DNA from 2 places in the Streptacidiphilus monticola genome. Region 1 is predicted to be linked to the other one. Evidence: predicted binding sites of a transcription regulator. Region 1 holds the regulator's gene; the other holds the start of a gene.
What was found. Region 1 encodes HspR, which represses chaperone genes until heat shock. Its sites were predicted from a motif close to TTGAGNNNNNNNNNCTCAA; they were not measured.

Region 1 (14,844 bases):
CAGGAGTTCCGCATCAGCAACATGGCCTTCGTGCTGCCGAGCCTGGTCTACACGACGCTGATCTTCCCGATGTGGCACCGGAATCCGTACCGACTGGAGGCCTGGGCCTCCCGTCTGCTCTACGGCTGGGCGCATGTCTTCGCGATCTGGGACATCCTGCGCCGGGACCGGATGGGTTGGCAGGCCACCGGTTCCAGCAACGCGCGCAAGAGCCGGATCAGGCGGCTGTGGACCGGAGTTGTCGGCTGGAGCGCGGGAAGTGCGCTGCTCTGGGTGGGCCTCGGACTGTGGCGGATGCTCACCATGCAGCCGCTGGACTTCGTGCTGGTCCTGTCCTCGGGGCTGTTCTACGCCGTCGTCGTGGCCCGGGTCCTCGTCCAGCCCCGGAGCAGGTGAGGTCCGTGAACCGAAGCCCCCGCACACTCGCCGGCGCGCTCGTGCTGACGCTCGGCCTGCTGCTGTCCGGCTGCGCGCTCAACACCGAGCCGACGTTCCGCGCCGGGACCGCGGTCGCGGGCGGCGGCACGTCGAAGGCCGCGGTCGGCGCCCGCACCACCTACGACGTGACCCCGCTGCTCCACCCGGACAAGAAGTACTTCGGCGCGGCACTGTCCGATATCCCGAAGTCCCTGGCGAAGACCAGGACTTACCAGTCGACCGTGGGCAAGGCGCCCAACCTGCTGGCGTTCTACGCCTCCTGGGGCGACGCCTACGACGTCAGCGGCGTCCGCCGCATCTTCGGCTACGGGGCGCTGCCCTACATGGCCTGGGAGCCGTACCACACCACGCTGGAGGCCATCGCCGACGGCAGGACCGACGACTACGTGCGTTCCGTGGCCCAGTCCGTCCTCTCCGCCGACGTCCCGGTGGCCATCAGCTTCGGCCACGAGATGAACGGCGACTGGTACCCGTGGGGGCGCCAGGCGGCCACCGCGGACCAGTTCGTCCGCGCCTGGAAGCACGTCCACGACATCTTCCAGCAGGTCGGCGCGACCAATGTGATCTGGGTCTGGAGCCCGAACAACATCTATCCCGCGCCCAAGGTGAAGCTGAAGCCCTACTACCCGGGGGACGCCTACGTCGACTGGGTCGGCGTCATCGGCTACTACACCGTGGACGGTCCGCGGACCTTCTCGGTCCTCTTCGATCCGACGTTCCGTCAGGTGCGGACCTTCTCCAAGCGTCCGTTCCTGATCAGTGAGACGGCCTCGGAGATGTCGGGGCGCCGACTCGCGGACGTGGACGACCTGTTCAGCGGCGTCCAGGCGCGCCCGGACGTGCTCGGCTTCATCTGGTTCGACATCGTCAAGCGGGCCGACTGGCGCATCGAGAGGACCCCCGGACCGCTCGCGGACTTCAAGCGCCGCGCCTCCAACCCCGTTTACGGCTTCGACGTCCGGAATCCCTGATGGATGAGACCACCGACTCCTGGTTCGCGCCGCGGGCCGGCGACCCCGACACGATCAGGCTCAGCGTGCCCCCGGTGCCGCAGCCGCTGCGGCCCGGGCCGCCGCCCGGCGTGATCGACTACACCACCCCGTACACCGTGCCGACCACTCCGCCGGTGGCCTGGTCGGCAGGGCCGAGTGCCCGGCGCAGCCGGGTCAGCCGGCTGTTCCTGCTCGCCGTGCTGCTGCTGCAGCTCTGCCTGTCGCTGCGGCTGCGCAACACCGCCTCCCCGGCGGAGGCGGCCACGCTGGTCGTCGGCCGTGCCGAACTCGCCCATCTGCAGCACGGGACACCGGTCGCCACGGACCTGGTCCAGCACGTCGGCGGGGCGCCCGCGCTGTACCCGGTGCTGGCGGCCCTCGGTGAGAGCGTCGACCGCGTCGCGGGAGCCCGGCTGGTGAGCCTCGGACTGATGCTGGCCACGACGGCGCTCCTCTACTCGCTGATCCGGCGGCTGTTCAACGAGCGGGTGGCGCTGGGGGCTGCGGCCGTCTACGCGGTGCTGCAGTCCACCGTGGTCCAGGGCTTCTCGGTCAGCTGCGAGGCACTCGGCGGTCTGCTGCTGGTCTGCTCCGGCTGGATCGCGGTCCGGGCCGGGCGCAGGCCCCTGGCGACCGCCGTTCTCGCGGCGGTGCCGGCGGTCGCCGCGGTCGTCACCGCGCACGCGGTGGTGCTCGCCCTACCGGCCCTGGCCGCGCTGCTGTTCTTCGGCGGCGCTGCCCGTCACGGCCTGCGGACCGGCATCCTGCGCCTGCTCCTGTGCTCGGTGCTCACGGGCGGCCTGCTCGCCGCCCTCGGTGCCGCCGGGGCGCTGTCCGGACTCCGTGCGGACCTGCTGCCCGAACCCGACGGCGTGCTGGACGCCTCCATCCGCGCGGCGGCGGTCTGGACGGGCCCGTTCCTCGCCGCCGCGCTGGTCGGTGGGGGCTGCTACCTGTGGCGGGAGCGGCTGAACGAGGTGCCGGACAGCGAGCCGCGCACGACCTCCCGTGCCCTGCGCTTCGTGCTGGTGGCCGGCCTGTGCACCCCCGCGCTGCTGGCGGCCGCGATCCAGCTGCGGGCGCAGAGCACCGCGGGGCTCGCCGAGCACACCGGACTCGGCCTGCTCTTCGCCGCGCCGCTGGTCGGTATCGCACTGACCCGACTGGTCGGAGCCCACTTCCGCTACCCGCAGCTCGGGCTGCTGGCGTGGGTGCTGCTGCTGGCGCTGGGCATCAACCAGTCGACCGGCCGCTTCGCGTCCTGGCCCGACGCCTCGCCCCTGCTCACGGCCGCCTACCCGCACCTGGCCCCGAACGGGCGCTACCTGACCCAGGTCGGCGGGGTCGAGCCGTACTACCTCTCGGACTACTCGACCCCCGGCCAGTGGCAGTCGGCCACCACCTCCGCCGCCAGCCTCCGGGCGGTTCCCGGCGTGGAGCAGGGCAGCTATCGGCTGGTCATCCTCAACTCCGCCGTCACCGGGCCGGGCAGCGGCCGGTTGGCCGCCGCCGTGAGCCGGTCGAACCGCTACCGGCTGATCACCCAGATCCGCTTCCGGGCCTACGGCACCCTGGTCGGCTACTCCGTCTACGTGCTCCGGTCCTGACGGACCCGGCGTTCAGCGGCGGGGCCGGGTCACCGCGGTGAGCTGGGAGCCGTCCGCGGAGAGGGCCAACTCCGTGGCGAGCGCCGTCAGTTGGCCCAGATGGGAGAGGTGGGTGCCGCCGCAGAAGATGGTGGCCTCACCCTCGGGCAGGTGGGCGTGCCACTGCCGACGGGCCGTCAGCTCCGGTCCCGGGGCCTCGATGCCGACCTTGGCGTCCGCCGCGACCCAGGAGGCCAGCCGGGCGTTGACCGCGTCCTGCACCGCGGGCAGCTCCTCCGCCAGGCCCTCGACCGTGAAGCCCTTCTTCTTCAGCGACTTGCCGATCCGGTAGACGTCATAGCTGGCCTGTTCGTCCATCCGGGACGAGTCCATGGCCAAGGCGTCGAAGTCCGGGTGCCCGAAGGCGTCCACGCGGCCCGGGTCCTTGCGCCAGCGGGGGGCGAGGGCCTCGTTCAGGGCCAGAGCCAGCAGGTGGCAGCCGGTGTGCGCCGCGCTCAGCGCGCCGCGCTTCCCGGCGTCCACGCGCAGCTCGACCTCCGCTCCGACCGGGACCGGCTCGGCCAGGACGTGGACGACCAGCCACGCCCAGCCCTCCTCGCCGCGCCGCACCGGGATGTCCGTGCCGAGGAACAGTTCGCCCTCCGGGCTCACTCCGCCGGTGACGCAGTCGAGCAGCTGACGGTCCGCCAGAGTGCCGCTGTCGGCGGGCTGGTCGGGCCAGGTGTGGTCGAGCGGGTGGAAGGGGGTCGAGGCGGTGACGACGCCCCAGCGCCCCTCCGGCAGCTCGACGCAGGCGAGCACCTGGGAGCGGCCGGTCACCTCCCCGGCGGGGAAGGTGACCTGGGTGGACGTGCTGGGGAGCGACATGCGAGGAACTCCAGACTGGGCTGCGCCGGTGCGTACGGCACCCATAGTGCCCCAGCCGGTCCGCTAGCCGAGCGTGGGGAGTTTGATCAGCACCAGCAGGACGATCAACTGCAGGGACGCTGCCGCGGCGGCCTTGCCCCACGGGAGGTCGTGCAGCTGCCGCAGCATCGCGCTGAGCAGCCAGGCGGTCAGCAGCCAGGTGGCCCAACCCAGCAGCTGCACCAGTCCGTTGCCGGTGCCGAGGAAGACGGCGAAGAGCAGTCGGGGAGCGTCGGTCAGCCAGCCGATCAGCATGGAGAGCCCGACCGTCGGCGCCCAGGCCCCGTCCCCGCCGAGTTGGCGGGACAGCGCGAAGGTGACGGAACCGAGCACCACCCCGGCCCCGCAGAACACGACGGCACTGCTCAGCAAGGCCGTCAGCGCCACGCCGAAGCTGCTGTCCAGCACCGCGGAGCGGGCGTCCGGCAGCGCGAAGGCGGCGAGCAGGCCGTAGACGGCGGACACGACGAGCGCGGGAGCCCAGAGCCGGTGCGGGCGCATCTGCGCGAAGGTGCGGGTCGGCTGCCGGTAGATCCCGACGAGCAGGTCGCGCCAGGCCAGCCGCTCGGGCCCCACCTCGGGGTGGGGCTGCCCGGCGCGGTAGGTGGTGACGTGCTCCTGGACTATGGGGTCGGGCCGGGTCCAGCCGGGCTCGTCGTCGCGCTGCTGCTCTGAACCTGCGTCTGATCCTGCGGGGTGCACAGAGCGACCGTACCCGAGCGCCCACGCGGCCGTGCCGACGCGGGCGGGGGTGGGGCGCAGGTTCAGGGGAACTCAGGGTCGCCCCGGACGGGGACAGCACGGCGCCTCCGGCGAACAGCACGGTGCCCCCCTGCGCGGGCGCGCAGGGGGGCACCGTGACCTCGCGTCAGGAGCCCACCGGCTCCGCCTGCTCCTCGGCGACCGGGCTGGCCTTGACGGAGTCCAGCAGCAGCTGGGCCACGTCCACCACCCGCAGCGACTCCTTGGCGGCGCCCTCGTTCTTCTTGCCGTTGACCGAGTCGGAGAGCATCACCAGGCAGAACGGGCAGGCCGTGGAGACGATGTCGGGGTTGAGCGACAGCGCCTCGTCCACGCGCTCGGCGTTGATGCGCTTGCCGATGCGCTCCTCCATCCACATGCGCGCGCCGCCGGCGCCGCAGCAGAAGCCGCGCTCCTTGTGGCGGTGCATCTCCTCGTTGCGCAGCCCGGGCACCTTCCCGATGATCTCGCGCGGGGGCGTGTAGACCTTGTTGTGGCGGCCCAGGTAGCAGGGGTCGTGGTAGGTGATCAGGCCCTCGACCGGGTTGACCGGGACGAGCTTGCCCTCGTCGATCAGGTGCTGCAGCAGCTGGGTGTGGTGGATGACCTCGAAGTGGCCGCCCAGCTGCGGGTACTCGTTGGCGAGCGTGTTGAAGCAGTGCGGGCAGGTGGCCACGATCCGCTTGACCGGGGCGTCCTCCAGCACGGTGTTCAGCGTCTCGACGTTCTGCGCGCCGAGCATCTGGAACAGGAACTCGTTGCCCAGGCGGCGGGCGGAGTCACCGGTGCAGGACTCCTCCTTGCCGAGGATCGCGAACTTCACGCCCGCGGTGTGCAGCAGCTCGGCGAAGGCCTTGGTGGTCTTCTTGGCCCGGTCCTCCAGGGCGCCGGCGCAGCCGACCCAGTAGAGGTACTCGACCTCGGCGGGGTCGATGTCCTCGCCGATGACCGGGACCTCGATGCCGGTCTCCTTCTTGAGCTCCTTGACCCAGTCGAGGCGGGCCTTGGTGGCCATGCCCCAGGGGTTGCCCTTGTTCTCCAGGTTCTTGAGCATGGTCCCGGCCTCGGTCGGGAAGTTGCTCTCGATCATCACCTGGTAGCGGCGCATGTCGACGATGTGGTCGATGTGCTCGATGTCCACCGGGCACTGCTCGACGCAGGCGCCGCACGTGGTGCAGGACCACAGCACGTCGGGGTCGATGACGCCGTGCTCCTCGGCGGTGCCGACCAGCGGGCGCTCGGCCTCCGTGGCGGCCCCGGCCGGGACGCCCGACTTGTCCTCACCCGCGAGCAGGTACGGGGCCTTCTTGTAGGCGTGGTCCCGCAGGTTCATGATCAGCAGCTTGGGCGAGAGCGGCTTGCCGGTGTTCCAGGCCGGGCACTGCGACTGGCAGCGGCCGCACTCGGTGCAGGTGGAGAAGTCGAGGATGCCCTTCCAGGAGAACTCCTCGACCTGGGAGACGCCGAAGACGGCGTCGTCGGCCGGGTCCTCGAAGTCGATCGGCTGCCCGTTGCTGTGCATCGGCAGCAGTGCGCCCAGGGCGACCTCGCCGGTGGCGTTGCGCTTGAACCAGATGTTGGGGAAGGCCAGGAAGCGGTGCCAGGCGACGCCCATGTCCGTCTTGAGCGAGACGGTGATCATCCAGATGAAGGAGGTCGCGATCTTGACCATGGCGGTCAGGTAGATCATGTTCTGCAGCGTCGTCACGGACGCGCCCGAGAAGGCCTTCACCAGGGGGTAGGAGATCAGGTAGCTGGCCTCGTAATGGTCGAGGCCCGCCAGGGCGCCCTCCAGGCCGCGCAGCGACATGATCGCCAGGCCGATGATCAGGATGACGCTCTCGACGAAGTACGCCTGGCCCATGTTGGAGCCGGCGAAGCGGGACTTGCGGCCGGGACGGCCCGGCTTGCTCAGCTGGCGGATCACGATGAGGGTCAGGATGCCCAGCGTGGTCAGCGTGCCGACCAGCTCGACGAAGACGTTCCAGACCGTCCAGTGCCCGATGACCGGCAGCGCGAAGCTGGCGTCGAAGAGCTGCCCGAACGCGTTGACCAGGGTGAGCACCAGGGAGAAGAAGCCCACCGCGACGAACCAGTGGGCGAAGCCGATGATGCCCCACTGGTTCATCCGGGTGTGCCCGAGGAACTCGCGGACCACGGTCAGCGTCCGCTGCTGCCAGTTGTCGTTGCGCGCGCCGGCCGGCAGCTTCTGCCCCAGCCGCACGAAGCCGTAGATCTGCGCGATCGCGCGCGCGAACAGCGCCACGCCGACCACGGCGAGAACCAGCGACACGATGATCGCGGTCAGTTGCATGGGGGCTCCTCGAAGGCCAAGCGGAGCAACGCGTACTCAGGGGTAACTTATCTGTTTTCCCACTGAGGGTATCCAGTCGGGTACCGCTTACCCAGTCCGGGCGCGGGTGAGATAGGTCATCGGGGTGCTGCTTCCCCTGTTCGGCAGAAACTTGAGCCGTGCTCGCTCAAGTCTGTTGACGCCATGACGATCGTCAGGCACTCTTGAGTCTGTTCAGCTCAACTTCCCGGCTCCATTCCCTTGGGAGGGTTCCAACGATGGCTCGTGCGGTCGGAATCGACCTCGGTACGACGAACTCTGTCGTCAGCGTCCTCGAAGGCGGTGAGCCCACCGTCATCACCAACGCCGAGGGCGCCCGGACCACGCCGTCCGTCGTCGCCTTCGCCAAGAACGGCGAGGTCCTCGTCGGCGAGGTGGCCAAGCGTCAGGCTGTCACCAACGTCGACCGGACCATCCGCTCCGTCAAGCGCCACATGGGCACCGACTGGAAGGTCGGCATCGACGGCAAGGACTTCACGCCGCAGCAGATCTCCGCCTTCATCCTGCAGAAGCTCAAGCGGGACGCCGAGGCGTACCTGGGCGAGAAGGTCACCGACGCGGTGATCACCGTCCCGGCGTACTTCAACGACTCCGAGCGCCAGGCCACCAAGGAGGCCGGCGAGATCGCGGGCCTCAACGTCCTGCGCATCGTCAACGAGCCGACCGCGGCCGCCCTGGCCTACGGCCTGGACAAGGACGACCAGACCATCCTGGTCTTCGACCTCGGCGGCGGCACCTTCGACGTGTCGCTGCTGGAGATCGGCGACGGCGTGGTCGAGGTCAAGGCCACCAACGGCGACAACCACCTCGGTGGTGACGACTGGGACCAGCGCGTCGTCGACCACCTGGTCAAGCAGTTCCAGAACGGCCACGGCGTCGACCTGTCCAAGGACAAGATGGCGCTGCAGCGTCTGCGCGAGGCCGCGGAGAAGGCGAAGATCGAGCTCTCCTCGTCCACCGAGACCACGATCAACCTGCCCTACATCACCGCCTCCGCCGAGGGCCCGCTGCACCTGGACGAGAAGCTGACGCGCTCGCAGTTCCAGCAGCTGACCGCGGACCTGCTGGAGCGCTGCAAGACCCCGTTCCACAACGTCATCAAGGACGCCGGCATCCAGCTGTCCGAGATCGACCACGTGGTCCTGGTCGGCGGCTCGACCCGGATGCCGGCCGTGGCCGAGCTGGTGCGCGAGCTGACCGGCGGCAAGGAGCCCAACAAGGGCGTGAACCCGGACGAGGTCGTCGCCATCGGCGCGTCCCTCCAGGCCGGTGTGCTCAAGGGCGAGGTCAAGGACGTCCTGCTGCTGGACGTCACCCCGCTGTCCCTCGGTATCGAGACCAAGGGCGGCATCATGACCAAGCTGATCGAGCGCAACACCACGATCCCGACCAAGCGCTCCGAGATCTTCACCACGGCCGAGGACAACCAGCCGTCCGTGCAGATCCAGGTCTACCAGGGCGAGCGCGAGATCGCGGCCTACAACAAGAAGCTCGGCATGTTCGAGCTGACCGGCCTGCCCCCGGCGCCGCGCGGCGTTCCGCAGATCGAGGTCACCTTCGACATCGACGCCAACGGCATCATGCACGTCTCCGCCAAGGACCTCGGTACCGGCAAGGAGCAGCGCATGGCCGTCACCGGCGGCTCGGCCCTCCCCAAGGAGGACATCGAGCGGATGATGCGCGAGGCCGAGCAGTTCGCGGAGGAGGACCACCGCCGCCGCGAGGCCGCCGAGACCCGCAACACCGGCGAGCAGCTCGTCTACACGACCGAGAAGTTCCTCAAGGACAACGAGGACAAGGTTCCGGCCGAGATCAAGACCGAGGTCACCGCCGCGGTCGACGAGCTCAAGGAGAAGCTGAAGGGCGAGGACTCCGCGGCCATCCGCGAGGCCACCGAGAAGCTCTCCACGGTCTCCCAGAAGCTCGGCCAGGCGCTCTACGCCCAGGCCGGCGAGGGTGCCGCGGCCGCCGGGGCCGGTGCCCCGAACGCCGAGGCCGCCGACGACGACGTGGTGGACGCCGAGATCGTCGACGACGAGAAGCGCGAGGGCGGTGCCCAGTGACGACGGAGGAGACGCAGGGCGACGCCAAGGAGCCCCGCGCCGCTTCCGGCAAGGCCGGGGACGAGAAGTCCGACTCCAAGGCCGCCGGCAAGGCGGCCGCGGAGGCCCCCGCCGCCGAGGAGAAGGCGGATGCCAAGGGCGGCAAGGGCGCTGACGAGGCGTCAGAGCTGCGCAAGCAGCTCGCCGAGCGCACGGCCGACCTGCAGCGGCTCCAGGCGGAGTACCAGAACTACCGCAAGCGCGTCGAGCGCGACCGGGTGACGGTCCGGGAGATCGCGGTCGCCGCGATCCTGGAGAACCTGCTCCCGGTGCTCGACGACATCGGCCGCGCCCGCGACCACGACGAGCTGGTGGGCGGATTCAAGTCCGTCGGCGAGTCGCTGGAGACGGTCGTCGCCAAGCTGGGTCTGCAGCAGTTCGGCAAGCAGGGCGAGCCCTTCGACCCGCAGCTGCACGAGGCGCTGATGCACAGCTACTCGTCCGACGTGGACGAGACCACGTGCGTGCAGATCCTGCAGCCGGGCTACAAGATCGGCGAGCGGATCATCCGCCCGGCGCGCGTCGCCGTGGCGGAGCCGGAGCCGGGCGGTTCGAGTGCCGGGGCCGCGGAGGAGTCCGACAAGGACGACGTTGACGCCGAGGACTGATCGGGCGGGGGCCGGTCGCGAGCTGCTCGAGGCAGCCGCGGCCGGCCCCCGGCACGGGGAAGCGGAACGGAGGGTTGGATGAGCGGCAAGGACTTCGTCGAGAAGGACTACTACAAGGTTCTCGGCGTGCCGAAGGACGCCTCCACCGCGGAGATCAAGAAGGCCTACCGCAAGCTGGCCCGGGAGTTCCACCCGGACGCCAACAAGGGCGACAAGGCGGCCGAGGAGCGCTTCAAGGAGATCTCCGAGGCCAATGACGTCCTGGCCGACCCCAAGCGGCGCAAGGAGTACGACGAGGCCCGCGCCCTCTTCGCCAACGGCGGTTTCCGCGGCGGTGCGGGCGGCAACTTCGGCGGCTTCGACCTGGGCGACCTCTTCGGCGGCGCCCAGACCGGTTCCGGCGGGGGCTTCGGCGGCGGCATCGGCGACGTCTTCGGCGGCCTGTTCAACCGCGGCGGCCGGACGACCACCCAGCCGCGGCGGGGTGCTGACGTCGAGTCAGAGGTCACCCTCAGCTTCGTCGAGGCGGTGGAGGGCGCGACCGTCCCGATCCGGATGACCTCGCAGGCGGCCTGCAAGGCCTGTGCCGGGACCGGCGCCAAGGCGGGGACGACGCCCCGGGTCTGCCCGACCTGCGTCGGCACCGGTCATGTCTCGCGCGGCCAGGGCACGTTCGCGCTGTCCGAGCCGTGCCGGGACTGCAAGGGCCGCGGCCTGATCGTGGACGACCCCTGCGAGGTCTGCCACGGCAGCGGGCGCGCCACCTCGGCGCGGACCATGCAGGTCCGCATCCCCGCGGGCGTCTCCGACGACCAGCGGATCCGGCTCAAGGGCAAGGGCGCGCAGGGCGAGCGCGGCGGCCAGCCGGGCGACCTCTACGTCACCGTGCATGTGCAGCCCCACCCCGTGTTCGGGCGGAAGGGCGACAATCTGACGGTGACGGTCCCGGTCTCCTTCCCGGAGGCGGCGCTGGGCGGCGAGATCCGCGTTCCGACGCTGAACGGCCAGCCGGTCACTCTGCGGATCCCGCCGGGCACGGCCAACGGCCGCACCATGCGGGCGCGCGGCAAGGGCGCCGTCCGCAAGGACGGTACGCGCGGCGACCTGCTGGTGACCGTGGAGGTCGCGGTTCCCTCGGAACTGCCCGGGGAAGCACAGGACTTGTTGGAGAAGTACCGCGAGGCGACCGCGGCGGACGACCCGCGGGCGGCCTTGTTCAAGGCGGCGGAGGAGGACTGAGGCGATGGACGGCGGCAACGGCGGCAACCAGGGCCGAGGGCCCCGGATGCCCTACGAGTTGACGGAGCACACACCCGTCTACGTCATCTCGGTCGCGGCGGAGCTGAGCGGTCTGCACCCGCAGACCCTGCGCCAGTACGACCGGTTGGGGCTCGTCTCCCCGGACCGCACGGCCGGCCGCGGCCGTCGGTACTCGGCACGGGACATCGAGCAGCTGCGCGAGGTGCAGCGCCTCTCCCAGGAGGAGGGGATCAACCTGGCGGGCATCAAGCGCATCATCGAACTCGAGAACCAGGTCGCCGCCCTCCAGGCCCGCGTCGCCGAACTCACCGCCGCGGCGGACGCGGCAGCCGCCGCCGTGCACGCCTCGTACCGGAGGGATCTGGTGCCCTATCAGCAGGTGCAGCAGAGCGCTGCGCTGGTGGTGTGGCGCCCGAAGAAGCGGGAAGGCTGACACGCGTTCAGAGCCCGCCCGAGTCCGTCCGGCGTGCTGCCGGGAGGCGCGGGCGGGCGGGCTCTGAACTCAGGGCTGCGGGGACCGCGAACAGGCTCAGGCGGTCCAGGTCGTGTCAGCCGGTGAAACCACGTGTGCCGGTGTGGCTGCCGAGGCCGCACCGGAGCCGACGCACACGAGGCCCGTCGCGACGAGTGCAGCAAGCGCCGCAATACGGATGAGACGGTGTACCTTGCGCATGTCACCGCTCCTTTCAGGTGCGAAACCGACGAGTCTTCTTGGGCAGACCTGTACCACAATGACCTGTTGGGGCGTCTGGACCCAGCGATTCGCAGTGGCAACAAGTGGTCAGCATCTGCTGGTCAGAGGGGATTTCGGGCAAAAATGGACATACCTTCGGACCCCGAACTGCAACTGCCGTCCGCCCTCTCGTCCGCCGCAGTAGCTGTGTACATGTCCATTCTCGGCAGTGGTAATGCTGAGGCCGCATATGTTGCCAAAGAAACGGCCTTGCCCGAAGCAGAAGTCGAGCGATGTATCCGGGATTTGGCGGCTCACCACCTGCTCACGCCGTCCTCGGCCCATGTCGGCGGCTACCTGGCGGTCAGCCCGGATCTCGCCGCTGCCCGTCTGGTGGAACCGCTTGAGGCGGCCATCCGCAGCTATCGGGATTCCGCCGACACGATCCGCGAGCGCCTTCTGCAACTCCTCCCCGCCTACCTCAGCAGGCAGGGCAGCGACTCGGTCGCGGTGAGTCGGGCACTGGAGGTGATCGCTGATCCGAAGGACGTCCAGCTTCTGATCAATCAGGCCGTCAATACCTGCACGAAGGAGTTGATGACGGTTCAGCCGGGCGGGCAGCGGGATCCGGAAGCTCTCAAGAAGGTGCTGCCCCAGGAGCTTGCCGCGATCAATCGCGGCGTTCGTATGCGTGTCCTCTATCAGCACACCACCCGCTCGTTGCTCGGGGTGCGGGCCTACGTGTCGGCGATCACGGAAGCCGGAGCCCAGGTGCGCACGGCCGACCAGCTGGCCGAGCGCATGCTGATCTTCGACCGGGAAGTCGTCTTCATTCCCAAGTGGCAGGTGCCGGGACAGGTTCCCGGGGCCGTCATGGTGCGCGAACCCGTCCTCGTCGCATTCCTGTGCGCCCTGTTCGACCAGTTCTGGAGTTCGGCAACGCCTTTCGTTCCGGAGGGGCCGGGCTACCAGGACGCTTCCGACGACCTGCAGCGCTCGATCGTCCAACTGCTGGCGCAAGGCCTGAAGGACGAGCTCGTCGCGCGTCGGCTCGGCATGTCCGTGCGCACCTGCCGGCGTCACATCGCCGCCATCATGCGCGAGTTGGGCGCTGACAGCCGCTTCGAGGCGGGAGTCAAGGCGGCGCAGCTCGGCTGGTTGGAGCGGTCGGCACCCACGGGCATGGAGGGCAAGATGTCGATGGGCGGCAACTAGATGTCACTGAGTGCCCGTGGACGCACATCCGTACGCCCCTGCACCATGGAGTCATCCCCCCGAGGGCCGCTGGCGCCAGCAGCCTGATCCTCCAAATCTCAAGACCGCGCGGATACAAGTACCCGGGAAGCTACGGGATTTGATGTCACGCGGTCAACTGCCCTGTGGAGTCGATCATGAGCGAGCTGCTTTCCGATCACGACCTTGTCGCCGCCGATGCCCGACGGAACCTGCGCGTGTTCCTCGCGGCTCCCTCGCTCCGACTCACCGGACCTGCCGACGGCGTGTTCAGCCTCGCCCTGCGTGGGCGGGTGACCGCCATGCGGGAGGCCCTTCTCGACGCCGGCGTCAGCGTGTTCAGCGCACACCATGACGACGTGTGGGTCACCCGGGGCATGGGCACCGGCACCCGCGTGCCGAGCGCGTTCCGCGCCATGCAGTCCGCGGACCTCGCTTTCGCGTACATCGGCTCCCCGCTCTCCGCCGGCGTGGGCATGGAGCTGGGCTGGGCCACCGCCCTGCGCAAGCCGGTCGTGCTGCTGGTCGACCAGGCCGTCTCGCACGCCCCGATCATCCAGACCCTCGAAGAGGTCTCCCCGGTCCTGCCGCTGGAGTTCGACACGCACTGGAGCGCCGAGGCCCTGCGGCACGCGGTCGTCACCGCGCTCGACTGGGCCGACCTCTCGGTCAGCTACCCCGAGTCGGCCTGAACCGGCCCGAAGCGACCTGAATCGCCGAGTCGGGCAACGGGTCGAGTCCGCCGAGTCGGCCGAACCGCGCCCGGTGGCCGCCCGTGTCCCTGACGCCCCGTCATGACACTGGGTCCAGTGGCCGACAGGCGTTCGAGATGTGTTCATTCGGTGTAGGCGCCGACCACATCGGCCCCACCTTCAATCGTCTCCCGGCACGCAGCGGGTGACTCGCACGTCGTCTCCATCAGCTCCACCGTCTCCCGCTCGTCTCGCTCACACCCATCAAGCGAGCAGGAGACTCGTATGCGCGCGAAGCGCTCCACCGCCCTTGCGGCCGCGGTCGTCACCGCCGCCCTCGCCGGGGGCAGCCTGGTCTCGGTCGGCACCGCCCATGCCGATCCCGCCTCCGGCGCGGCCTCCGGCCAGCTGGTCGGCGTCGGGTCCGACACCACCCAGGACGTGCTCAACGCCCTCGCCGCCGACGTGCAGCGCACCGGCGGTCCCGCCCTGGCCTCCTGGAACGCGACGGGGACGGCCACCATCACCACCCGGCCCGGCGGGGTCGCCTTCGCCCGCCCGAACGGGTCCGGTGACGGCCGCAAGGCGCTGACGGACTCGCTGACGGACTCCGCGTTCGGCAACGCCGCCGCGAGCCCGGTCAAGATCGGCGGGCAGGTCGACTTCGCCCGCTCCTCCGGCGGTCCCGGCGCCTCGGGCACCTCGCTCACCTTCATCCCCTTCGCCCGTGACGCGGTGGACTACGTCGCCAAGGGCTCCTGGCTGCAGCAGCTCTCCAAGGCGCAGCTGCAGGGGATCTACAACCACACCATCACCTCCCTCGACGGCCACCCGGTCACCCCGTACCTGCCGCAGGCCGGCTCGGGCACCCGGAAGTTCTTCCTCTCCGCGATCGGCCTGACCGAGTCGGACGTCACCTGGATCACCGACGCGAAGCAGATCGTCGAGGAGAACCACGGCAACGCCCTGATCACGAAGGACGCGAGCAACAACGACCAGGTCGCCGACGGCGTCATCGCGCCCTTCTCGGCCGCCTCCTGGATCGCCCAGCTCAACAACGTCTCGGCCGGCGTCGACCAGACCTCGCAGGCCGTCTCCCTGGGCCTGACGCTCGGTCAGATCGACCTGGACAGCACCGTCTCCGGCGCCTCCGGCACGGACTTCGAGTTCGCCGCCACCAAGGACGCCCAGGGCGTGTGGCAGACGGTCCCGGCCTTCTACAGCAACTCCACCTTCGGC
Region 2 (14,844 bases), on a different contig from region 1:
AGATCCGCTCCGGCCCGCGGACCAGGCCGCAACTGGCGCTCACCTTCCACGGCCAGGGCGACCCCCGGCTGGCCGACGCACTGCTCGCGGAGGCCGAGCGGGCGGACGCGCGAATCACCGTGCTGGCGGTCGGGACCTGGCTGCAGGAGTACCCGGCCCTGGCGAAGCGGATCCTGGACGGCGGCCACGAGCTGGGCAACCACACCCAGCACCACGTCGCCGTGTCCTCCCTCTCCCCCGACCGCCAGTACGCGGAGATCCGCGCCTGCGCGGACCAGTTGCGGAAGCTCACCGGCGGCATCGGCCGCTGGTTCCGCCCCTCGCAGGCGCAGGACTGCACCCCCTCGGTGGCCGCCGAGGCGCGCCGGGCGGGGTACACGCACTGCCTGAGCTACGACCTGGACTCCCTCGACTGGACCGACCCCGGCGCCGAGGCCGTCACCCGCACCGTGCTGGGCGGGGCGCGGGCAGGCTCGGTGGTCAGTCTGCACCTGGGGCACGCGGGCACCGTCGCCGCGCTGCCCGCCGTCCTCGACGGCCTGCGGCAGCGCGGGCTGCGCGCCGTCACGACCACGGAGCTGCTGAGCTGATGCGCCGACAGATGATGGGCCGACAGAACCGCCTTCTCCTGGCCGCCCTGGGCCTCGCCGCCCTGCTTCCGGTGACCGCCGCCTGCACGGCGGACCCGCCGTCGGCGAAGGCCGCCGTCAACCCGCCCGCGAGCAGCCCGGCGGGCACGGCCTCCACGCAGCAGGACCCGGCGACGGACGCCCGGCTGCCCGGCATGCCCGCCCCGCTCTCCCCGACCGACGTCTACGCCGCCGACCGCCCCGGCCAACTCTCCCCCGCCGTCCGCGGGTTCCCGTCCCGGGTGTACGTGCCGAACACCCTCTCCGACACGGTGACGGTGATCGACCCGGCGACCTACAAGGTGATCGGCACGATCAGCGTGGGCCACGAGCCGCAGCACGTCGTCCCGTCCTGGGACCTCAAGACGCTGTGGGTCAACAACGACCTGGGCAACAGCCTCACCCCGATCGACCCCGCCACCGGCAAGGCGGGGAAGCCGGTGCCCGTCCACGACCCGTACAACCTGTACTTCACGCCCAACGGCCGCTACGCGATCGTGATGGCCTCGAACGACCACGCGCTGGTCTTCCGGGACGCGCACACCATGAAGGTGGTCAAGTCGGTGCCCTCGCAGTGCGCCGGGGTGAACCACGCGGACTTCTCACCGGACGGGACGTACTTCATCGTCAGCTGCGAGTTCTCCGGGGACCTGCTCAAGGTGGACACGGAGAGGATGCAGGTCGTCGCCGAGCAGAAGATCCCCTTCAACGGCTCCATGCCGCAGGACGTGAAGCTCTCCCCGGACGGGAAGACCTGGTACGTCGCGGACATGATGGCCAACGGCGTGTGGACGCTCGACGGCGACACCTTCTCGGTGCCCAAGCTCCTGAAGACCGGAGCGGGCGCGCACGGCCTGTATGTCAGCCGGGACTCGAAGTACCTGTACATCTCCAACCGCGGCGAGGGCTCCATCTCGGTGCTCGACTTCGCCACCGGGAAGCTGGTCGCCAAGTGGCGCATCCCCGGCGGCGGCAGCCCGGACATGGGCGGCGTCTCGGCGGACGGCAAGGTGCTGTGGCTGTCCGGCCGCTACAACGCGGAGGTGTACGCCCTCTCCACGGCGGACGGGAAACTCCTCGCCCGCATCCCCGTCGGCGACGGCCCGCACGGACTGTGCGTCTACCCGCAGCCGGGCCGCTACTCCCTGGGGCACACGGGCGTCTTCCGCTGACGCCCGCGCCGGAATGACGGCACGTCAGAAGTCAGAAGGCGGCCGCACCGCCGCCCTCCATCTCCAGGCGAGCCGCCGCGATCTCCTCGGGGGAGATGGTCAGCGTCTGCGCCGGGTCCGGGGCGGGCTCCAGCTCCGCCCGCCCGGCACTGTCGCTGAGCTTGATCATCAGCGCCACCAGCAGCCAGTTGGCCACGGTGGACGAACCGCCCTGGGAGAGGAACGGCAGGGCCTTGCCGGTCTGCGGGATCAGGCCGATGACGCCGCCCGCGACGACGAAGACCTGGAGCACCAGGCCGGCCGCGAGGCCGGAGGCCAGCAGCTTGCCGAAGGGGTCGGGCAGCTTGATGGACGAGCGCATGCTGCGCTCGGCCAGCAGCAGGTAGAGCATCAGCACGGCCATCACGCCCGCGCTGCCCAGCTCCTCGCCGACGGTGGCCAGGATCCAGTCGCTGCGGCTGGCGAAGCCGATCAGCCAGGACTGCCCCTGGCCGAGGCCGACGCCGAACATGCCGCCGTGGGCGAAGGAGAAGAGGGACTGCGCCAGCTGCGGTGAGCTGCCGGTCGGCGGGTTGCCGTGCGCGTCCAGGGCGTAGGCGTGCATCGGGTCGAGCCAGTTCTGGATGCGGTACCCGACGCGGGTGACGAAGGTCGCCGCCGCCGCGGCTCCGGCAAGAGCCATCGCGACGCCGATGAGCAGCCATCCGGTGCGTTCGGTGGCCACGTACAGCATGATCACGAACGCGCCGAAGAAGATCAGCGAGGTGCCGAGGTCGGCCTCGAAGACCAGGACGACCAGGCTCACCGCCCAGATGACCAGCACCGGCCCGAGGTTGCGCCCCCGGGGCAGGCTGATGCCCATGACCTTCCGGCCGACGAGCGCGAGGGCGTCGCGGTTGGCCATCAGGTAGCTGGCGAAGAAGATCACGATCACGATCTTCGTGAACTCGCCCGGCTGGAAGGACAGCGGCCCGAGCCGGATCCAGCGGCGCGCGCCGTAGGTGTCGGCGCCGAAGAAGGCGGGCGCGATCAGGGTGATCAGACCGACGGCCATCAGCAGGTAGGTGTAGCGCTGCAGCACCCGGTGGTGCTTGATCCCGTACATCAGCCCGACGAAGACGAGGACCGCGATGCTCGTCCACATGACCTGGCCGGAGGCCATGACGGCGGCCTTCTGGCCGTAGAGCTTGAGGTAGCTGTCGTCGAGCCGGTGGATCAGGGTGAGCCCGAGCCCGGTGAGCAGCACGGTGATCGGCAGGATCAACGGGTCGGCGTAGGTGGCCCAGACGCGCACCGCGAGGTGCGCGACCAGCGCGAGTGCCCCGAGGCCGAGCACCTGCACCAGGAACCCGCTGGGCAGAACACCGTCGTGCAGGGCGAGCTCGACGCTGGCGTCCGCGAAGCCGCAGATGGCCACGGCGAAGAGGACCAGCGCCAGCTCCGTGTTGCGCCTGCGCTTCGCCTGCGGCGCGACCTCGCTCCGCGTGCCGCGTGCGCCCATGTATCGCACCCCACCCATCTCTGGCCGTCGTTCGAACCGTCGCATTCTCGCAGACCTCAACCATGCGGACGGCAGGGGCGCGGGGAACCGCGCGCTCAGCCCTCTACCACGTAGGGGTTGCGCGCGCAGTTCCCCGCGCCCCTGAGCAACGGGCAACTTACGCCGCGCGCACGGGCTGATCCTTCGTCAGGGACACGGCAGGCTCCAGGGCCAGCTCCAGCACCTGGCGGACGTCCGCCACCGGGTGGACCGTCAGCCGCTCCAGGACCTCGGCGGGGACGTCGTCCAGGTCCGGCTCGTTGCGGGACGGGATGAGGACCGTCGTGATCCCCGCCCGGTCCGCGGCCAGCAGCTTCTGCTTCACACCGCCGATCGGCAGCACCCGGCCGGTCAGCGAGACCTCACCGGTCATCGCCACGTCCGGGCGGACCTTCCGCCCGCTCAGCAGGGACGCCAGCGCCGTCGTCATCGTGACGCCCGCGCTGGGGCCGTCCTTCGGCACCGCGCCCGCGGGCACGTGCAGGTGGACCCCGCGCTCCCGCAGGTCGGTGACCGGCAACTCCAGTTCCGCGCCGTGCGACCGCAGGAAGGACAGCGCGATCTGCGCCGACTCCTTCATCACGTCGCCCAGCTGGCCGGTCAGCTGCAGGCCCGCGCCGCCCGTCTCCGGGTCGGCCAGCGAGGCCTCGACGAACAGCACGTCGCCGCCCGCTCCCGTGACCGCCAGGCCGGTGGCCACTCCGGGGACGGCCGTGCGCCGCTCCTCCGGCTCCTGCGCGTGCTCCGGGGTGAACCGGGGCCGACCGATCAGGCCGCGCAGGTCCTCGGCCGTCACCGTCCGGGGCAGCTCGGTCTGCCCGAGCTCCTGCTGCGCCGCGATTTTGCGCAGGATGCGCGCGACGAAGCGCTCCAGCGTCCGGACGCCCGCCTCGCGGGTGTACTCGGCCGCCAGCTTGCGCAGCGCGTCCTCGGCGAGGACGACCTCGTCGGGCGCGATGCCCGCCCGCTCCAGCTGACGGGGCAGCAGGTGGTCACGGGCGATGACGACCTTCTCGTCCTCGGTGTACCCGTCCAGCCGGACCAGGTCCATCCGGTCGAGCAGCGGCTCCGGGATCGCCTCCAGCACGTTGGCCGTGGCCAGGAAGACGACGTCGGACAGGTCGAGCTCGACCTCCAGGTAGTGGTCCCGGAAGGTGTGGTTCTGCGCCGGGTCCAGGACCTCCAGCAGCGCGGCCGCCGGGTCGCCCCGGTAGTCGGAGCCGACCTTGTCGATCTCGTCGAGCAGGACGACGGGGTTCATGCTGCCCGCCTCCTTGATCGCCCGGACGATGCGGCCGGGCAGCGCGCCGACATATGTGCGCCGGTGGCCCCGGATCTCCGCCTCGTCCCGCACGCCGCCGAGCGCCACGCGGACGAACGTCCGGCCCATCGCGCGGGCCACGGACTCGCCCAGCGAGGTCTTGCCCACACCGGGCGGACCGACCAGCGCCAGCACCGCGCCGCCGCGGCGGCCGCCGACCAGCCCCAGGCCCCGCTCGGCGCGGCGCTTGCGGACGGCCAGGTACTCGACGATGCGCTCCTTGACGTCGTCCAGCCCGAAGTGGTCCGCGTCCAGCACGGCACGGGCGCCGGCGATGTCGTAGGCGTCCTCGGTGCGCTCGTTCCACGGCAGTTCGAGGACGGTGTCCAGCCAGGTGCGGATCCAGCTGCCCTCGGGCGAGGCGTCGGAGGAGCGCTCCAGCTTGTCGACCTCCTTGAGGGCGGCCTCGCGCACCTTCTCGGGCAGGTCCGCGGCCTCGACTCGGGCGCGGTAGTCCTCCTCCTCGTCGGCCGGGTCGCCGTTGAGCTCCGCCAACTCCTTCTTCACGGCCTCCAGCTGACGGCGCAGCAGGAACTCCTTCTGCTGCTTCTCCATGCCCTCCTGGACGTCCTTGCGGATGGTCTCCTGCACGTCCTGCTCGGCGAGGTGCCCGCGGAGCAGTTCGAGGGCGTGCTTGAGGCGGGTGACCGGGTCCAGCTCCTCCAGCACCTCGACCTTCTGAGCCGCCGTCAGGAAGGGGGCGTAGCCGATGTTGTCGGCGAGTTCGGAGACGTCCTCGATCTGCTGGACGCGGTCGACGACCTGCCAGGCGTTCCGCTTCTGCAGCCACGTGGTGGTCAGCGCCTTGAACTCGCGGACCAGCTCGGCGACCTGCCCGGGGAGCGGGCTGGGCAGCTCGGTCTCCTCGACCGGTTCCGCCTCGACCCACAGGGCCGCCCCGGGGCCGGTCGTGCCCGCGCCGATGCGGACCCGGCGGACGCCCCGGACGAGGGCGGCGGGGTCGCCGTCCGCGAGCCGGCCCACCTGCTCGACGGTGGCCAGGACGCCGATGGCGCCGTAGGAGCCGTCGATGCGCGGGACCAGCAGGACGCGCGCCTTGCGCGCGTTCGCGACGGTCCGGATGCCCGGAGCACGGGCCCCACTCTCGCGCACCGCCGCCTGCGCGGCCTCGACCGCGGCGCGGACCTCCGCGTCCTGCAGGTCGAGCGGCACGACCATGCCAGGGAGCACCGCGTCGTCGTCGAGCGGCAGTACCGGCAGGGTCAGTGCGCCTGAAGCCAGAGCCATGATCTCTCCCTAGTCACAAGAGTTGAGTCATAGGCACTAAAGCTTCTGGCGTCCGCCGGTGTTCCCCAACCCCCGTTCGCCCTGAGCGGACGCGCTTTCGGGCCCCCGCCAGGGGCGCTGGGGGCACCTCCCGCCCGAAGGGTGGGGAGGAACCGCGCTGCCCACCCACCCACTCGGGTACGCCGATCCGTTCAGCGGGGACGGACCTCCCGGTCTGTTGCTCGCGCAGTTCCTCGCGCCCCCGGGGGCTGCGCCCCCAGGCTTCCTGCCACAATTGCGAGGCGTGAACGAGACACCGGTACTGCTGGAGCGGCGCGAGGGGCCGTACGGGGAGGTCGCGCTGCGGGCCCGGGGCGCGGACTTCGAGATCATCGCCAACGGCTGCTTCCTGATGGACACCTCCGACGGGCAGTCGGAGCGCGTCCTCGTCACCGCCGCGCTCGACGCCCTCGGCGACGGCGCGCACGGCGCCCACCTCCTGATCGGCGGGCTCGGCGTCGGCTTCTCCCTCGCCCAGGCCGCCGCCGACCCGCGCCCCGGGCGGATCTCCGTCGTCGAGCGGGAGGCGGCCGTCATCGCCTGGCACACCGAGGGCGACGCCCCACTCGCCCGCTTCGCCGAGGGGGCGCACCGCGATCCCCGCACCACGATCGTCCACGACGACCTGCTCGACCACCTTGCTTCGACCACGGAGCGTTACGACGCGCTCGCCCTGGACATCGACAACGGGCCCGACTGGACGGTCACACAGGGGAACGACGGGCTCTACTCCGAAGCGGGTCTGGACCGTATGGAGCGCGTACTGAACCCCGGGGGCGTGCTCGCCGTCTGGAGCGCTGCGCACTCCCCCGCCTTCGAGGCGCGGCTTAGATCCCGATTCGCCCGGATCGGGGTCGTTGAAGTTCCGGTGAAGGTCGAGCGCGGCGCACCTGATGTCGTGTACCTGGCTTCGCGACTCTGAGCTACGGAGGGTATGGTCTCTGCCCATGCCGACCCCCCGAAGGCTGGTTTGTCCCAGGACTGCCTGCCAGGAGGCCACCGCAGTCCGTACGCTGCGTGGTGAGCGACAGCTTGCTTGGGCGGGGGCACGGCCGAGCTGAAGAGCTCAGAGCTGAAGACCCGAGAAGTCAGTAGACGCGTAGGCCCTGGGGGCGGTGGCGTGACCGTGACGGATGTGCAGCAGCAGAGCGCGAATGGCGTGGGAAGCCAGCGCAGAGTCCTCGTCGTGGAGGACGAACCCACGATCGCCGAGTCCATCGCGGCCCGGCTCGGCGCGGAGGGCTTCCGGGTCGCCGTGTCCCACGACGGCCCCACCGCCGTGGACTGCTTCCAGACCTGGCAGCCCGACCTGGTCGTGCTCGACATCATGCTGCCGGGCTTCGACGGCCTGGAGGTCTGCCGCCGGATCCAGGCCCAGCGCCCGGTCCCGGTGCTGATGCTGACGGCCCGTGACGACGAGACGGACCTGCTGGTCGGCCTCGGCGTCGGCGCGGACGACTACATGACCAAGCCCTTCTCCATGCGCGAGCTGGCCGCCCGGGTCAACGTGCTGCTGCGCCGCGTCGAGCGCGCGCAGCTGGCCGCCCGCACCCCGGCCGGCGGCACGCTGCGCCTGGGCGAGTTGGAGATCGACCACGTGCAGCGCCGGGTCCGCGTCTCCGGCGGGGACGTCCACCTCACCCCCACCGAGTTCGACCTGCTGGCCTGCCTGGCCCAGCAGCCGCGTGCGGTGCTGACCCGGGAGCAGCTGCTCGCCGAGGTCTGGGATTGGACCGACGCCTCCGGCACCCGCACCGTGGACTCCCACGTCAAGGCGCTCCGCCGGAAGATCGGCGCGAACTGGATCCGCACCGTCCACGGCGTCGGCTACGCGCTGGAGTCCCCCACGCCATGACGGCCCGTCAACCGAGCCGGCTGCGCTCGGGCCTGCGCCTGCTGCGCTCGGTGAAGACCAAGCTCACCGTGCTGGTGATCGCCTCCGTCATCATCTCGACGCTGATGGTGCTGCTGGCGCTGAACTCCTCCACCCAGATCCGGGTGGTCCTGGTGTTCTCGGTGATCGCCTCGCTGCTGATCACCCAACTGCTCGCGCACGGCCTCACCGCCGGCCTGCGCGAGATGACCGAGGCCGCCCGGGCGATGGCCGCGGGCGACTACAGCCGCCGGGTCACCACGCGCTCCGCGGACGAGGTCGGGGAGCTGGCCGTCGCCTTCAACACCATGGCCGACGACCTCGCGGAGGCCGACCGCCGCCGCCGCGAGCTGATCGCCAACGTCTCGCACGAACTGCGCACACCCATCGCGGCCCTGCAGGGCGTGCTGGAGAACGTCGTCGACGGCGTGGTGAAGCCGGAGCCGGAGACCATGTCGGCGGCGCTGGAGCAGACCGAACGGCTCGGCCGCCTGGTCGCCCACCTGCTGGACCTCTCGAAACTCGCCGACGGCGCGGACGCGTTGGAGCTGCGCCGGTTCCAGGTGCTGCCGTTCCTGGAGGGCGTGCTGCGCGGCCTGACCGTGGACGGCTCCACCTCGGGCGGCGCCAGCAACCGCCGCACCGACGTGCGGCTCGGACTTGACGTCCCGTCAGCGCTCGAGGCCGTCGCCGATCCCGAGCGGCTGCACCAGGTGGTGGCGAACCTGGTCGACAACGCCTGCCGGCACAGCCCGCAGGACGGCACGGTGACCGTGCGCGCCCGTGCGGGCGAGGGCCCCGGAGGGCTGCTGCTGGAGGTCGCCGACCAGGGGCCGGGCATCCGCCCGGAGGACCGGGCCAAGGTCTTCGAGCGCTTCGGCCGGGGCAGCAGCGCGCCCACCGCCAAGGGCCCGGGATCGGACGGCGGCACCGGGCTCGGCCTGGCCATCGCCCGCTGGGCGGTCGAGCTGCACGGCGGGACGATCGGCGTCGCCGACTCGGCCGCCGGCGCCCTGATCCGGGTCGAGCTGCCCGGACGGAGCATGGTCGGCCGCCAGATCAGTACAGAATCGGGACATTTCCCGCAGCAGCGCGAAGCTTCCTCGCTGCTGCCCTAGTTTGTCCGGAAATCCTGTCCCGAACGGCCTCTCGTTATCCCCCATCATTCGCGGTTTCTAACGTCGAGATCCGGCCAATGTCGGGCGGGGAACTGTGATCTAGGCGACGCCGGGCCGACGGGACCTGCGCGGACGACCTGGACAGGCGTAGCCTTGCTTTCCGCTGTCCACCATTCACAAGGAAGCGGAAGAGGGCGGTTGCCGCCGTGTCGCCACAGTCCCATAACCCGAACAGCTCGACGTCCACGGAAGGACCCGGCGCCGGGTTCGGTCCGAACGAGTGGCTCGTCGACGAGATCTACCAGCAGTACCTCCAGGATCCGAACTCCGTGGATCGCGCCTGGTGGGACTTCTTCGCCGACTACAAGTCGGGTGCGTCCGCCGGAGTCGCGGCGACCGAGACCGCGCCGCCTGCCGCCGCACCCGCCGCCGTAGCCACGGCGACTCCCGCCGCCACCGCACCGGCCCCTGCGACAGCCCCCGCGGCCGCCCCTGCGGCGCCCGCCGTCGAGCCGCCGCTCACCCCCAAGCCGGCCGCTCCGCCCGCGCCCACCACGCGCCCTCAAGCCACCCCGGCCGACCAGGCCGAGGCCGTCTCCGTGAAGGACAGCACGCCCGTGACCGCGCCTGCCGAGGCCCCCGCCGGACCCGAACTCGTCGCTCTGAAGGGCCCCTCGGCCCGCATCGTGACGAACATGGACGCCTCGCTCGAGATGCCGACCGCGACCAGCGTCCGCGCCGTTCCGGCCAAGCTGCTGATCGACAACCGCATCGTCATCAACAACCACCTCAAGCGCGCCCGCGGCGGCAAGGTGTCCTTCACCCACATCATCGGCTACGCCATGGTGCAGGCGCTCAAGGCCCAGCCGGCGATGAACCACAGCTTCACCGAGAAGGACGGCAAGCCCTTCCTGGTCAAGCCGGACCACATCAACCTGGGCCTCGCGATCGACCTGACCAAGCCGAACGGCGACCGGCAGCTGGTCGTGGCCGCGATCAAGAAGGCCGAAACTCTCGACTTCTTCGGCTTCTGGCAGGCCTACGAGGACATCGTCCGCCGTGCCCGCACCAACAAGCTGACGGTGGACGACTTCTCCGGCGTCACCGCGTCGCTCACCAACCCGGGCGGTATCGGCACCGTCCACTCCGTGCCGCGGCTGATGCCGGGTCAGGGCACCATCCTCGGCGTCGGCGCGATGGAGTACCCGGCCGAGTTCCAGGGCACCTCCGAGGAGGCCCTGGCCGGCATGGGCATCTCCAAGGTGATGACGCTGACGTCCACCTACGACCACCGGATCATCCAGGGCGCCCAGTCCGGCGAGTTCCTGCGCACGATCCACCAGCTGCTGCTGGGTCAGAACGGCTTCTACGACGGCATCTTCGAGTCGCTGCGCATCCCCTACGAGCCGGTCCGCTGGGCGACCGACGTGGCGCGCACCCACGACAACGAGGTCAACAAGACCGCCCGCGTGATGGAGCTGATCCACTCCTACCGCGTGCGCGGCCACCTGATGGCCGACACCGACCCGCTCGAGTACAAGCAGCGCAAGCACCCCGACCTCGACGTCCAGGCGCACGAGCTGACGCTGTGGGACCTGGAGCGCGAGTTCGCGGTCGGCGGCTTCGCCGGCCACACCATGATGAAGCTGCGCGACATCCTCGGCGTGCTGCGCGACTCCTACTGCCGCACCGTCGGCATCGAGTACATGCACATCCAGGACCCGAAGCAGCGCCGCTGGATCCAGGCCCGGGTCGAGCGCGGCACCGAGCGGATGGACCGCGACGAGCAGCTGCGCATCCTGCGCCGGCTCAACGCCGCCGAGGCGTTCGAGACCTTCCTGCAGACCAAGTACGTCGGCCAGAAGCGCTTCTCGCTGGAGGGCGGCGAGTCCGTCATCCCGCTGCTGGACGCCGTCCTCGACTCGGCCGCCGAGGCCAAGCTCGACGAGGCCGTCATCGGCATGGCCCACCGCGGCCGCCTGAACGTGCTCGCGAACATCGTCGGCAAGAGCTACGCGCAGATCTTCCGCGAGTTCGAGGGCAACCTCGACCCGAAGTCCATGCACGGCTCCGGCGACGTCAAGTACCACCTGGGCTCCAAGGGCACCTTCACCGGCCTGGACGGCGAGACCCTCAAGGTCTCGCTGGCGGCCAACCCCTCGCACCTGGAGGCCGTGGACCCGGTCGTCGAGGGCATCGTCCGCGCCAAGCAGGACGTGCTCGACAAGGCCGGCGAGACCTTCGACGTGCTGCCCATCCAGATCCACGGCGACGCGGCCTTCGCGGGCCAGGGCGTGGTCGCGGAGACCCTCAACATGTCGCAGCTGCGCGGCTACCGCACCGGCGGCACCGTGCACGTGGTGATCAACAACCAGGTCGGCTTCACCGCCCCGCCGGCGGCCGCCCGGTCCACCACCTACGCGACCGACGTGGCCCGCATGATCGAGGCCCCGATCTTCCACGTGAACGGCGACGACCCGGAGGCCGTGGTCCGCGTGGCGCGGCTCGCCTTCGAGTTCCGCCAGGCGTTCCACAAGGACGTGGTCATCGACCTGATCTGCTACCGCCGCCGCGGGCACAACGAGGCCGACAACCCGAGCTTCACCAACCCGCTGATGTACAACCTGATCGACAAGAAGCGCTCGGTGCGCAAGCTCTACACCGAGGGCCTGATCGGTCGCGGCGACATCACGCTGGAGGAGGCGGAGCAGGCGCTCAAGGACTACCAGGACCAGCTGGAGAAGGTCTTCGCCGAGGTCCGCGAGGCCAACTCCGCTCCGGCGCCCGCGACTTCGGGCCGCCCGCAGGCGGACTTCCCGGTCAACGTGCAGACCGGCATCTCCCAGGAGATGGTCAAGCGGATCGCCGAGTCCCAGGTCGCGCTGCCCGACTGGCTCAACGTCCACCCGCGCCTGCTGCCGCAGCTGCAGCGCCGTGCGCAGATGGTCGAGGACGGCACCATCGACTGGGCCATGGGCGAGACCCTGGCCATCGGCTCGCTGCTGATGGAGGGCCACCCGGTCCGCCTGGCCGGCCAGGACAGCCGCCGCGGCACCTTCGGCCAGCGCCACGCCGTCCTGGTCGACTCCAAGACCGGCGAGGACTACACGCCGCTGCAGTACCTGACGCAGGACCAGGCCCGGTTCAACGTCTACGACTCGCTGCTGAGCGAGTACGCGGCGATGGGCTTCGAGTACGGCTACTCGCTGGAGCGCCAGAACGCGCTGGTCATGTGGGAGGCCCAGTTCGGCGACTTCGCCAACGGCGCCTCCACCATCACCGACGAGTTCATCTCCTCGGCCGAGACCAAGTGGGGCCAGAACTCCGGCGTCACGCTGCTGCTCCCGCACGGCTACGAGGGCCAGGGACCGGACCACTCCTCCGCCCGCATCGAGCGCTTCCTGCAGCTGTGCGCCGAGAACAACATGACGGTGGCGGTGCCCACGCTCCCGTCGAACTACTTCCACCTGCTCCGGTGGCAGGTGCACAACCCGCACCACAAGCCGCTCATCGTGTTCACCCCGAAGTCGATGCTGCGCCTCAAGGCCGCGACCTCGAAGACGGAGGAGTTCACCGCCGGCGGCTTCCGCCCGGTGATCGGCGACACGACGGTGGACCCGGCGAACGTCCGCAAGGTGGTGATCACCTCCGGCAAGTTCTACTACGACCTGGAGGCGGCGCGCTCCGAGCGCGGCATCACCGACACGGCCATCGTCCGCGTCGAGCGCCTCTACCCGCTGCCGGTGGCCGAGCTCCAGGAGGAGCTCAAGCGGTACGGCGGCAGCGTCCAGTACGTCTGGGCGCAGGAGGAGCCGGCCAACCAGGGCGCCTGGCCGTTCATCGCGCTCAACCTGGTCGACCACCTCGACGTGGTCATCGGCCAGTCCGCCGGCAACGCACGGCTGCGCCGCGTCGCCCGCCCGGCCTCCTCGGCCCCGGCGGTCGGCTCGGCCAAGGTGCACGCGGCCCAGCAGGCCGCGCTGGTGGACGAGGTCTTCAGCCTCTGACGCAGCGTCAACCCCCGGGCCCGGCCACGTCCTGCGTGGCCGGGCCCGGCCCGTTCAACGAATGGTCCGGAAAGGTCCGAACACCCGTGTACTTCACCGACCGTGGCATCGAGGAACTGCAGCACCGCAGGGGCGACGAGGAGGTCACCCTCGGCTGGCTGGCCGACCAGCTCCAGCACTTCGTGGACCTGAACCCGGAGTTCGAGGTGCCCGTCGAGCGCCTGGCCACCTGGCTCGCCCGACTGGACGACGAGGACGACGAGTAGGCGGCGGGCGCGCCCTGCGGCGGCGGGTCCTGCCCAGCTCCTTGACTTTCGCGACACGCGATATATCGTGAATAGCAGAAGACGCGATACACCGTGTCGTCCGTGAGCCGTGGAAATCGGGGAGACCGCCATGTCCGGAACCTGGACCGTCAGCACAGCCGAGAAGATCAGCATCGACGAGCCGGTGCGCAAGCTCAAGATCCGCATGCTCGCCGGGGCGGTCAACGTCGTCGCCGGCGAGGGCCCGGCCCGCCTGGAGATCTCGGAGATCGAGGGCCCGGCCGTCGAGGTCACCCTCGCCGACGGCGAACTCGTCGTCGGCTACCCCGACCTGGCCTGGAAGGAGTTCGGCTGGAAGTCGCTGTCCGGGCTGGTCGACAAGTGGCGCACGAAGCGCCGCGTGGTCGTCTCCGTGGTGGCCCCGCCCGAGGTGGACGTGGAGATCGGATCGGCCTCGGCCAACACCGTGGTCTCCGGCGTCCGCGGCCCGGTGAAGGTCAACACCGCCAGCGGCGACGTGACGCTGGTCCGGGTCTCCGGCCCGATCGAGACCAACACCGTCTCCGGCGCGGTCGAGACCCACGCGACCTCCGGCCCGCTCAAGGCGAACACCGTCTCCGGCGCCCTCACGGTCTTCGCCGGCGGGGGCGGCGCGGTCAAGGCCAACTCCGTCTCCGGCCCGATGACCGTGGACCTCGACCGCCCGCTCAGCGGGGACGTCGAACTCAACAACGTGTCGGGCGAGGTGGCCGTGCGCATCCCCGCCCCGACGGACACCCGGGTCCAGGCGGACACCACCAGCGGCGACGTCTCCAGCAGCTTCGACGAGCTGACGGTCGGCGGCATGTGGGGCGCCAAGCGGATCACCGGCACGCTGGGCAAGGGCACCAACCGACTGAAGATCACCACCGTCTCGGGCTCCGTCGCCGTGCTGCGCCGCCCGGCGGACGAGGAGCCGGGCGAGCCCGCGGCGATCGAGTTCAACAAGGAGGACCTGGCATGAGCCCCGTCTTCGCCCACGGGCGGCTGCGGCTGTACCTGCTGAAGCTGCTGGACGAGGCCCCGCGCCACGGCTACGAGGTCATCCGGCTGCTGGAGGAGCGCTTCCAGGGCCTCTACGCCCCCTCTGCCGGAACGGTCTACCCCCGCCTGGCCAAGCTGGAGCAGGAGGGGCTGGTCGCCCACACCGTCGAGGGCGGCCGCAAGGTCTACCGGATCACCGATGCCGGCCGCGCCGAACTCGCGGCCCGCAGCGGCGAGTTGGCGGAGCTGGAGGCCGAGATCCGCGACTCCGTCGCCCAGTTGGCCGACGCCATCCGCGAGGACGTCCGCGAGGGCGCCCAGGACCTCCGCGAGGAGATGCGCCGCGCCGCCCGGGAGTCCCGGCGCGGCACGTCCTCCTCGGCCCGCGAGCAGGTGCGCTCCGCGCGGGAGGAGGCGCGGCAGGCCAAGGAGCAGGCTCGCGCGGTGCGCGAGCAGGCCCGGGCGGAGGCCCAGCGGATCAAGGAGCAGATGCGGGCCCACGCGAAGGCGGGAGACTGGCCCTCCGGGCTCTCCGAGGGCCTGAGCGAACTGACCCGCACCCTCACCACCCTTGCGGACCCGTCCCGTTGGGCCCCGCCGTCGGCGGA

Region 2: lon (endopeptidase La) is a predicted target of HspR. The motif match lies at 5,933-5,951, and genes of this name have one in related genera.

What each region holds. Positions count from the first base shown of each region.
Region 1 is NZ_JBHSQJ010000084.1:69,969-84,812, reverse strand. Features, by position in the region: gene ACFP3V_RS20980 (glycosyltransferase family 2 protein) at 1-396, shown strand, start outside; gene ACFP3V_RS20975 (glycoside hydrolase family 26 protein) at 402-1,409, shown strand; gene ACFP3V_RS20970 (glycosyltransferase family 39 protein) at 1,409-3,037, shown strand; gene ACFP3V_RS20965 (alanyl-tRNA editing protein) at 3,050-3,904, opposite strand; gene ACFP3V_RS20960 (Yip1 family protein) at 3,968-4,645, opposite strand; gene ACFP3V_RS20955 ((Fe-S)-binding protein) at 4,812-6,998, opposite strand; gene dnaK (molecular chaperone DnaK) at 7,256-9,100, shown strand; gene grpE (nucleotide exchange factor GrpE) at 9,097-9,747, shown strand; gene dnaJ (molecular chaperone DnaJ) at 9,826-10,986, shown strand; gene ACFP3V_RS20935 (heat shock protein transcriptional repressor HspR) at 10,991-11,440, shown strand; gene ACFP3V_RS20930 (helix-turn-helix transcriptional regulator) at 11,894-12,895, shown strand; gene ACFP3V_RS20925 (hypothetical protein) at 13,072-13,605, shown strand; gene ACFP3V_RS20920 (Ig-like domain repeat protein) at 13,891-14,844, shown strand, end outside.
Region 2 is NZ_JBHSQJ010000137.1:43,286-58,129, forward strand. Features, by position in the region: gene ACFP3V_RS26945 (polysaccharide deacetylase family protein) at 1-590, shown strand, start outside; gene ACFP3V_RS26950 (YncE family protein) at 590-1,801, shown strand; gene ACFP3V_RS26955 (FtsW/RodA/SpoVE family cell cycle protein) at 1,833-3,302, opposite strand; gene lon (endopeptidase La) at 3,460-5,910, opposite strand; gene ACFP3V_RS26965 (spermidine synthase family protein) at 6,194-6,871, shown strand; gene ACFP3V_RS26970 (response regulator transcription factor) at 7,070-7,804, shown strand; gene ACFP3V_RS26975 (sensor histidine kinase) at 7,801-8,940, shown strand; gene ACFP3V_RS26980 (multifunctional oxoglutarate decarboxylase/oxoglutarate dehydrogenase thiamine pyrophosphate-binding subunit/dihydrolipoyllysine-residue succinyltransferase subunit) at 9,147-12,947, shown strand; gene ACFP3V_RS26985 (DUF6104 family protein) at 13,034-13,213, shown strand; gene ACFP3V_RS26990 (DUF4097 family beta strand repeat-containing protein) at 13,344-14,216, shown strand; gene ACFP3V_RS26995 (PadR family transcriptional regulator) at 14,213-14,844, shown strand, end outside.